2 regions of the Streptomyces sp. NPDC001339 genome follow, and region 1 is predicted to be linked to the other one. Evidence: riboswitches for the same ligand, from Rfam matches in the RefSeq annotation. Region 1 holds a riboswitch; the other holds the start of a gene.
What was found. Region 1 has a riboswitch for S-adenosylmethionine ahead of ACFY12_RS22185 (aminotransferase class V-fold PLP-dependent enzyme). Riboswitches for the same ligand answer to the same signal wherever they lie in the genome.
Positions count from the first base shown of each region.

Region 2: it holds a riboswitch for S-adenosylmethionine, as region 1 does, so the genes downstream of both, thrC (threonine synthase) here and ACFY12_RS22185 (aminotransferase class V-fold PLP-dependent enzyme) in region 1, are expected to answer to the same signal.

Region 1 covers NZ_JBIAWT010000007.1:285,609-290,427, forward strand. Annotated here, with positions in the region: gene ACFY12_RS22175 (cytochrome bc complex cytochrome b subunit) at 1-607, shown strand, start outside; gene trpD (anthranilate phosphoribosyltransferase) at 749-1,813, shown strand; SAM riboswitch class IV at 1,938-2,055, shown strand; gene ACFY12_RS22185 (aminotransferase class V-fold PLP-dependent enzyme) at 2,264-3,583, shown strand; gene ACFY12_RS22190 (Lrp/AsnC family transcriptional regulator) at 3,988-4,269, opposite strand; gene ACFY12_RS22195 (rhomboid family intramembrane serine protease) at 4,266-4,819, opposite strand, start outside.
Region 2 covers NZ_JBIAWT010000012.1:64,178-68,996, forward strand. Annotated here, with positions in the region: gene ACFY12_RS29630 (MoaD/ThiS family protein) at 464-742, opposite strand; gene thrC (threonine synthase) at 813-2,114, opposite strand; SAM riboswitch class I at 2,132-2,278, opposite strand; gene ACFY12_RS29640 (glucosyl-3-phosphoglycerate synthase) at 2,440-3,426, shown strand; gene ACFY12_RS29645 (trehalose-6-phosphate synthase) at 3,476-4,819, shown strand, end outside.

The DNA of each region.
Region 1 (4,819 bases):
GATCTTCCCCCTGGTCCTGGTCGCCATCGCGGTCTACCCGTTCGTCGAGTCCTGGGTCCGCGGCGACAAGCGCGAGCACCACATCCTGGACCGCCCGCGCAACGTCCCCACCCGCACCGGCTTCGGTGTCGCCTGGCTCGTCGCGTACTTCGTGATGCTGATCGGCGGTGGCAACGACCTGTGGGCCACCCACTTCCACCTGTCGATCAACGCCATCACCTGGTTCGTCCGGATCGCGTTCTTCGTCGGACCGGTCCTCGCGTTCATCATCACCAAGCGGATCTGCCTCGGCCTCCAGCGCCGCGACAAGGACAAGGTGCTGCACGGCCGCGAGTCCGGCATCATCAAGCGCCTGCCGCACGGTGAGTTCATCGAGGTCCACGAGCCCCTCGACCAGGAGCAGCTGCACGTCCTCACCCAGCACGAGCAGCCCAAGCCGTTCGAGGTGGGCCCGGAGGTCGACGAGAACGGCGTCCGGCGCAAGATCAAGCGCTCGGAGAAGCTCCGTGCCAAGCTCTCGAAGGGCTACTACGGCGAGGACAACGTCATCGCCAAGCCCACGGCCGAGGAGTACCGGGAGATCACCAGCGGCCACGGCCACCACTGATCCCCTGGGCGCCTCGTAGCGCACCGCAGGAAGACACGCCACCCAGAGGGCCCCGTCCTGATCATCGGACGGGGCCCTCCGGCGTGTCACCGGCTCGATAGGCTGACCGCAGAGAAAGCTGACACACCAGGAGCGTGGACCATGAACGTGGTGACCCCGGCAGGCGGCGACAGCGTGGCGGCCCACACCTGGCCGGGCATCCTGAACGCCCTCCTCGACGGCCGTGACCTCACCGCCGACGACACCGCCTGGGCGATGGACCGGATCATGCGGGGCGAGGCCGGCGACGCCCAGATCGCAGGCTTCGCGGTGGCCCTCCGCGCCAAGGGCGAGACGGTCGCCGAGATCTCCGGGCTGGTCCGCACCATGTACGAGCACGCGCGGCTGATCGACGTCCCCGGCCCCAGCGTCGACATCGTCGGCACCGGCGGCGACGGCGCCAAGACGGTCAACATCTCCACGATGTCCGCGATCGTGGTGGCCGGCACCGGTGCGAAGGTCGTCAAGCACGGCAACCGCGCGGCGTCCTCCGCCAGCGGCGCCTCCGACGTCCTGGAGAAGCTCGGCGTCAACCTCGACCTCAGCCCCCAGCGGGTCACCGAGGTCGCCCGGGAAGCGGGCATCACCTTCTGCTTCGCGGTGAAGTTCCACCCCGCGCTGCGGCACGTCGCCAACGCCCGCGGCCAGCTCGGCATCCGTACGACGTTCAACGTGCTGGGCCCGCTGACCAACCCCGCCCGGGTCCGCGCCCAGGCGACCGGAGTCGCCGACGCCCGCATGGCACCGATCCTCGCCGGCGTCCTCGCCGAACGCGGCTCCTCCGCGCTCGTCTTCCGCGGCGACGACGGCCTCGACGAGCTGACCACCACCGCCACCTCACGGGTATGGATCGTCCGCGACGGCACGGTCCGCGAGGAGGCCTTCGACCCGCGCGACGTCGGTATCCCCCTCGTCCCGGTGGAAGCGCTGCGCGGCGCCGACGCCTCGTACAACGCCGATGTGGCCCGCCGCCTGCTGGACGGCGAGACCGGCCCGGTACGCGACGCGGTGCTGCTGAACTCCGCCGCCGCCCTGGTCGCCCTGGAGATCGGCGACGCCCCCCTGCCCGAGCAGATCCGGGCCGGCATCGAGCGGGCCGCCGAGTCGATCGACTCCGGCGCGGCCAAGCGGGTGCTGGAGCGGTGGGTGGCCGCGAGCAACGCGTAGGGCTTCTCCGGCCGAGGTGCCGGTTCCTCCGGGGCACCGGCACCTCGGGCATCCCGTCACCATCCATTCCGTCATCCGGACAACGGTTGCGCGACGGCGATCAACTGAACTACTTTCCTCCCCAGGTCACGAGTGACAGCGATGCAGGCCCCGGCCCGCTGTCCGGCAACCCTCCTTCCGTGGCGGGGTGCCCCGGGTGATGACCAGGCCGCAGGCAGCGAGGTCTGCGGCAAGCGCGGATCCCTCGCCAGGGATCCTGGTCCCCGAGGGAGAACTTCCGTGAACCAGCGAATGCGATAGGGCCCGACGGCCCCTCTCCGCGCCCTTTCCCACGCTGCGACTTTCTCTTCCCGCTGCGATCGCGCTCGCGCGCGCCCGTGCCGTGTACGTCCGCGCACCGTTCCGCGCCCCGCCCGCAGCGAATTCGCCTACTTCTCACGGGAGTTCGCCATGTCCGTTTCCACCATTGCCCCCGCCGCCGACCCCTCCGTCTGTGCCCCGCTGCCCGTACTCGGCCGGGACGTCCAGGTCCCGCTGGCCACCGGCGGCGACATCGAGTACGCCGCGCTGGACTACGCCGCCAGCGCACCGGCGCTGCAGCGGGTCTGGGACGACGTGGCCGCCTACGCCCCGTACTACGGCAGCGTGCACCGCGGCGCCGGACACCTCTCGCAGCTGTCCACCGAACTCTTCGAGAACAGCCGCAGGGAGGTGGCCGCCTTCCTCGACTGCCGCCCCGACGACCAGGTCGTCTTCACCCGCTCCACCACCGACTCGCTCAATCTGCTGGCCGCCGCCCTCCCGGCCGGCACCCGGGTCTTCGTCTTCGAGACCGAGCACCACGCCGCGCTGCTGCCGTGGGCGCGCCGCGCCGACCTCGCCGTGACCTACCTCGACGCGCCGCGGACGCACCAGCAGGCCGTGGACACCCTGGAGCAGGCCCTGGCCACCCGCGAGCCCCATGGGCCGGCGCTGGTCTGCGTCACCGGCGCCTCCAACGTCACCGGTGAGCTGTGGCCCGTACGGGAGCTGGCCGCCGCCGCGCACGCGCACGGCGCCCGTATCGTCCTGGACGCGGCGCAGCTCGCCCCGCACCACCCGGTCTCGGTCCGCGACCTCGATGTCGACTGGGTCGCCTTCTCCGGACACAAGCTCTACGCGCCGTTCGGCTCCGGGGTGTTGGCCGGACGTCCGGACTGGCTGCGCGAGGCCGGGCCGTACCTCGCGGGCGGCGGCGCCAGCCGTACCGTCACCCGGCGCACGGACGGGGGCGTCGACGTCGAGTGGCACGAGACCGCCGCCCGCCACGAGGCCGGGTCGCCCAACGTCATCGGCGCCTACGCCATCGCCTCCGCCTGCAAGGCCCTCACCGAGGCCGGATTCGACGCCCTGGTCGCCCGCGAGCAGTACCTGACCGACACCCTCCGCACCGGCCTCGCCAAGGTGCCGGGCGTCAGGATCCTCTCCCTCTTCGGCGACGACTCCCCCCGCGTCGGCGTCCTCTCCTTCGTCGTCGAGGGCCGGTCCAGCACGCAGCTCGCCGCCGCGTTGTCCGCCCAATACGGCATCGGCGTCCGCGACGGCCTCTTCTGCGCCCACCCGCTCGTCCGCACGCTGCTCGACAGCGACCCGCACGCCCCGGGCGAATGCGGTGCCCCCGAGGGCGGCCCCGACGAGGCCCCGCTGAGCGCCCTCCGCATCAGCGTGGGCGTTGGCACGCCGGAGGAGCACGTCCACCGCTTCCTCCGAGCCGTTGCTGCGCTGGCTTAACTTCCCACGTTTTCGGCTTTCCCGCCGTGCGTCTTCTCGCCGTTGCGCCTGCGGCGGGCGTGGGTTGGTCGGGTGCGGGTCCGCTCCTCCGGACTGGCGTCCTGCGGAGCGGCCCCTCCCGGGAGTGGGAGGGAAAACGCTGAGTGGGGGTGTACGTAAGTGGTCCACTGCCAGCAGACGATCGCTTACGTACACCCCCACCGGTCTCCTTCCACCCACCCACGGGAGGGGGCGGACCGCAGAACGAAGTTCGGAGGGGCGCACCCGTGACGTACAGCCCCGCGCAGCGGTAACGGCCCGCCGCCAGGCGAAACGGCGGGTCAGCCGACAACGTGCGGGGAGTCGCGCCGCGAGCTCGTACGGCGCCGCAGCCAAAAACGTGGGAAGCCAGCCAAGCGCAGCGGCTAGGCGTCGAGGCCGATAGAGAACGCCGCCTCAAGATCATGCTGCGAGTACGTGCGGAACGCGATGTGCGTCTCCGTCGAGGCCACGCCCGGGATCTTGCTGATCCGGCCGGGGATGACGTCCGCCAGGTCGTCGTGCTCGGCGACCCGGACCATCGCGATCAGGTCGTGCGCGCCGGTGACCGAGTAGACCTCGCTGACGCCTTCCAGAGCGGCGATCTTCTCAGCGATCTCCGGGATCTGGTCCACGCTGGTCTTGATGAGCACGATCGACGTGATCACGGCTGGCTCGCTCCCTCGGTCGCCCGGTTATCCGCCCTGGTGGACCCCACACTATCCCGCCGGTAGCGGGCCCACGCGTAGAGGAAGCCCAGGGCGAAGCCGATGACATGGGAGAGGTAGGCGACGCCGGGGCCGTGGGGGTCGTCCTGGGCGGCCTGCCATTGCAGGAAGAACCAGAACAGCAGGACGATCCAGGCGGGGAAACGCAGCGGGAGGAAGAAGAGGAAGGGGAAGACGCTGGTGACCCGGGCCCTCGGGAAAAGGTAGAGGAAGGCGCCCAGGACCCCGGCGATCGACCCGGAGGCGCCCACCAGCGTCCGGCCCGAGGTGGCGTGCGCGGCCGCGTAGCCGAGCAGCGCCAGGTAGCCGATGATGAGGTAGAAGGCGGCGAACGGCAGCCGGCCCATCCGTGTCTCGGCCATGCCGCCGAAGACGTACAGGAACAGCATGTTGCCGAGCAGATGCAGCCAGCTGCCGTGCACGAACAGGGCGGTGAGCGGGGTCAGCAGGGCTTGCGGGGAACCGTTCCACAGCTCCAGGGGGATCACGC
Region 2 (4,819 bases), on a different contig from region 1:
TGGGGTGTGCGCCGGAACGCGTCGACCGCCGCTGAATGTATCTGCACCGATGCCCAGCGCAACAGGTCAATCGGACGAGAATTCTGGCGCCGAAGAATCGGCGATATGGCGTGAAATCCCGTTTCTCCGGGGCAAGTCGGGCCGGATATAACGCATGCAAGCGACAAATGCCGCACACACTTTGAACACAACTCATCGCGATTTCACATGCGTTCGGCATGCGCGCGGGGGTATGCGGGGGTATCCGGAACGGGGATCGCCGCAATGGTATCCCCTTTCACGAAACGGAATTGCCCCGTCCACTTGAATGAACGGGGCAATGAGTGAAGCAATTCCGGTCAAGAAGCGACAGAGATGGCTGAAATCAGATCCCTCTCACGCCCTTCTCAAGTCCCTCTCAAGTCCTTCTCAGATACCTCTCCGCGCGGGTCGAGCGGAGATCCAGCGGGGATTCAGCAGAGATTCAGCAGCCTCCGGCCACCGCCGGGATGATCGAGACGCCCGCGCCGTCCGGGGTCGGCGTCTCCAGACCCTGCTCGAAGCGGACATCGTCGTCGTTGACATAGACGTTCACGAAGCGGCGCAGCTTGCCCGTGTCATCCAGGACACGGGCCGCGATGCCCTGGTGGTTCTTCTCCAGGTCGGCGATCACCTCGGAGAGGGTCCCACCCTCGGCGGCGACCTCGGCCCTGCCGCCGGTGTAGGTGCGGAGGATGGTGGGGATGCGGACGTTGACGCTCATGGGTTCTGCCCTCCGGACAGGGTGATGGAGATGGAGTACGAGTTCGGGAGTCCCGGAGTCCGGTACTGCCTCAGCCGGCCTGGCCGGCCAGGCCGGCCGCGCGGAACGCGTCCAGGCTCGGACGGATCGTGGCCGTGGGCCCGGAGGTCGGCGCGACGGCGTCCAGCGTCTTGAGACCGTCACCCGTATTGAGGACAACGGTGGTCAGGGACGGGTCGATGACGCCGTTCTCGATCAGCTTCCTGGTCACACCGACGGTCACCCCGCCCGCGGTCTCCGCGAAGATCCCCTCGGTCCGCGCCAGCAGCTTGATCGCGTCCACGATCTGCACGTCGTCGACGTCCTCGACCGCCCCGCCCGTACGGCGGGCGATGTCGAGCACATACGGACCGTCGGCGGGGTTGCCGATCGCCAGCGACTTGGCGATGGTGTCCGGCTTCTGCGGCCGGACGACGTCGTGCCCGGCCTTGAAGGCCGCCGATACCGGCGAGCAGCCCTCCGCCTGGGCGCCGAAGATCTTGTACGGCCGGTCCTCGACCAGGCCGAGGGCGATCAGCTCCTTCAGCCCCTTGTCGATCTTCGTCAGCTGTGAGCCGGACGCGATCGGGACGACGATCTGGTCCGGGAGCCGCCAGCCGAGCTGCTCGCAGATCTCGTACGCCAGGGTCTTGGACCCCTCGCCGTAGTACGGGCGCAGGTTGACGTTGACGAAGCCCCAGCCCTCCCCGAGCGGGTCGCCGATGAGCTCCGAGCAGAAGCGGTTGACGTCGTCGTAGTTGCCCTCGATGCCGACCAGGTCGCCGCCGTAGACCGCGGCCATGACGACCTTGCCGGCCTCCAGGTCGTGCGGGATGAAGACGCAGGAGCGGAAGCCCGCCCGAGCGGCCGCGGCGCCCACCGCGCCCGCCAGGTTGCCCGTCGAGGAGCAGGAGAGGGTGGTGAAGCCGAAGGCGCGGGCGGCCTCCAGGGCCTGGGCGACCACGCGGTCCTTGAAGGAGTGCGTGGGGTTGCCGGAGTCGTCCTTGACGTACAGGCCGCCGGTCACGCCCAGCTCGCGGGCGAGGTTGTCGGCCTTGACGAGCTTGGTCCAGCCAGGGTTGAGGTTCGGCTTGCCGGCGACGTCGTCGGGGACGGGGAGCAGCGGGGCGTAGCGCCAGATGTTGGCGGGGCCGGCCTCGATGCGCCTGCGGAGTTCCTCCGTGTCGTACCCCGAGTAGTCGTAGGCGATCTCCAACGGCCCGAAACACTCCACGCAGGCGAAGACCGGGCCGAGCGGGACGCGGTGGCCGCATTCGCGGCAGGAGAGGCCGGATGCGGGGCCGAGGTCGACGGGGGTGGTGCTGGGGGAGCTTGCGACGGTCTGCACTGCCATGGAGGCGAGGCCCTTTCTCCTCATCTTCCTCGCGGCGCATCTCGCCGCGAGACGGATTTGGCACCTTCCCTAGTCGGCGGGAGCCTCGCTGCTGACAGCGGAGACCGACTGGAGGGTTGCCGGGGCTTCAACGGGCCGTTTCCCTCTGCCCCTCTGGATGAGCGGTATGGCACCGGGACGGAGTCCCAGGCGTTTATGGCGCGGCGACCCCGACATGCGAGGGTCATCCGCGTTGTTCAAGACTGTAACCGAAGGCACTGACAGTCGAGACAGTCGTCCGATCCGCGAGATGGATCACAACCGATCACATGCGAGAGGTGTTTACGTGCTGGAAGAGGTGGAGCGCTGGCTGAGCAGCCGCTCCTGGTCCGCCGCCGACCGGCCGCTGGAGCAGCTGCTGGAGGCGAAGCGCCAGTCGGGCCGGACGGTCAGCGTCGTCCTGCCCGCGCTCGACGAGGAGGCCACGGTCGGCGCGATCGTCGCCACGATCCGTGCCGGGCTGATGACCGAGGCGGTCCCTCTGGTCGACGAGCTGGTGGTGCTGGACTCCGGCTCCGCCGACCGCACCGCCGAGGTCGCCGCGGCGGCCGGCGCCCGGGTCGTGCACCGCGACAGCGTCCTGCCGCGGATACCCGCGCTGCCCGGTAAGGGAGAGGTCCTCTGGCGCTCGCTCCTGGCCACCACCGGCGACATCATCTGCTTCGTCGACGCCGACCTGCGCGAGTTCTCCGCCACCTTCGTCTCCGGGATCGTCGGCCCGCTGCTGACGGACCCGGACGTCCACTTCGTCAAGGCGATGTACGACCGGCCCCTGGAGACCGCCGGGGCCACGGCCGCAGTGCAGGACAGCAGTGACCCCGGGGGCGAGCAGGGCGGGAGGGTCACCGAGCTGGTCGCCCGCCCCCTCCTCAACCTGCACTGGCCGCAGCTGGCCGGTTTCGTCCAGCCCCTGGGGGGCGAGTACGCGGCCCGCCGCTCCCTTCTGGAGCGGCTGCCCTTCCCGGTCGGCTACGGCGTCGAGCTCGGTCTGCTTGTCGACGCCCTGCACACCGTCGGCCTGGACGGCCTCGCCCAGGTGGACGTCGGTGTGCGCAAGCACCGTCACCAGGGCGGCCAGGCCCTCGGCCGGATGGCCGCCGCCATCTACCGGGCCGCCCAACTCCGCCTGGCACGAGGCCACTTGGTGCGCCCCCGGCTCACCCAGTTCCGCCGCTCCGAGCAGGGCTTCGCCCCGTACACGACCGAGGTGGACACCGAGGAGCGCCCGCCGATGGCCGAAATCCCCGAGTACGCGGCGCGGCGCGCGGCCTGACCCGCGCTCCGTACGTTTGCGCGGATCCGTCTCGGGTTACTGTCGCGACATGGTCTCCGAGCGCAGCGCGGTCCCCGTAGGTGCCGAGGTTCTCGTCGCGTCCAACCGTGGACCGGTCTCGTACTCCCTGGGGGAGGACGGCACGCTGGCCGCCAAGCGGGGCGGCGGCGGCCTGGTGTCCGGATTGTCGGCGATCGGTCCCGATATCGCCGCGGTGTGGGTGTGTGCCGCGCTGGGTGACGGGGACCGGGAGGCGGTACGGCGGTCGGGGGGCGCCCTGGAGCCGGGCGACACCGGCGGTCAGCGCGTCCGGATGCTGGACATTCCGGCCGAGGTGCACGCCCAGGCCTACAACGGCATCGCGAACTCGGTGCTGTGGTTCGTCCATCACATGCTGTACCAGACGCCGTTGGAGCCGGTCTTCGGGGCGGAGTTCCGGGCCCAGTGGGCGTCGTACGAGGCGTACAACCGCGCCTTCGCGCGGGCGCTGGCCGACGAGGCCGCCGAAGGGGCCGCGGTGCTGGTGCAGGACTACCACCTGGCGTTGGTGCCGGGGATGCTGCGCACGCTGCGGCCCGACGTCCGTATCGCGCACTTCTCGCACACGCCGTGGGCCCCGCCGGAGTACTTCCGGATGCTGCCGGACGACATCGCCGAGCAGCTGCTGAAGGGCATGCTGGGCGCCGATCAGCTGGGGTTCCTCACCCACCGCTGGGCGACCGCGTTCACCGCGTGCTGTGCGGAGGTGCTCGGCGGCACCGGGGGCACCCGGACCGGCGTGTACGGGCTCGGGGCGGACGCCGGCTTCCTGCGCGAGCGGTCGCACCAGGCCGATGTCGACGGCCGGCTGGCCGCGCTGCGCGAGCAGATCGGCACCGGGCCCGACGGCGCGGCCCGCCGGACCATCGTCCGGGTGGACCGCACCGAGCTGTCGAAGAACATCGTGCGGGGCCTGCTCGCCTACCGGGAGCTGCTGGCCGGCCGGCCGTCGTGGCGCGAGCGGGTGGTGCATGTGGCGTTCGCGTATCCGTCACGCCAGGACCTGGCCGTTTACCGGGACTACACGGCCGAGGTCGGGCGCCTCGCCGACGACATCAACGCCGAGTACGGAACGGCGAGTTGGACCCCGGTGGTGCTGCACGTGAAGGACGACTTCGCACGCTCGCTCGCCGCCTACCGGCTGGCGGACGTGGCGCTGGTCAACCCGATCCGGGACGGGATGAACCTCGTCGCGAAGGAGATTCCGGTGGTGTCCGACCACGGCTGCGCGCTGGTGCTGTCGCGGGAGGCCGGGGCGCACGAGGAGCTCGGGGCGGCCGCGCTCACCGTCAATCCGTACGACGTGAGCGGGACGGCCGAGGCGCTGCACGAGGCGCTGTCGATGGACGCCGCG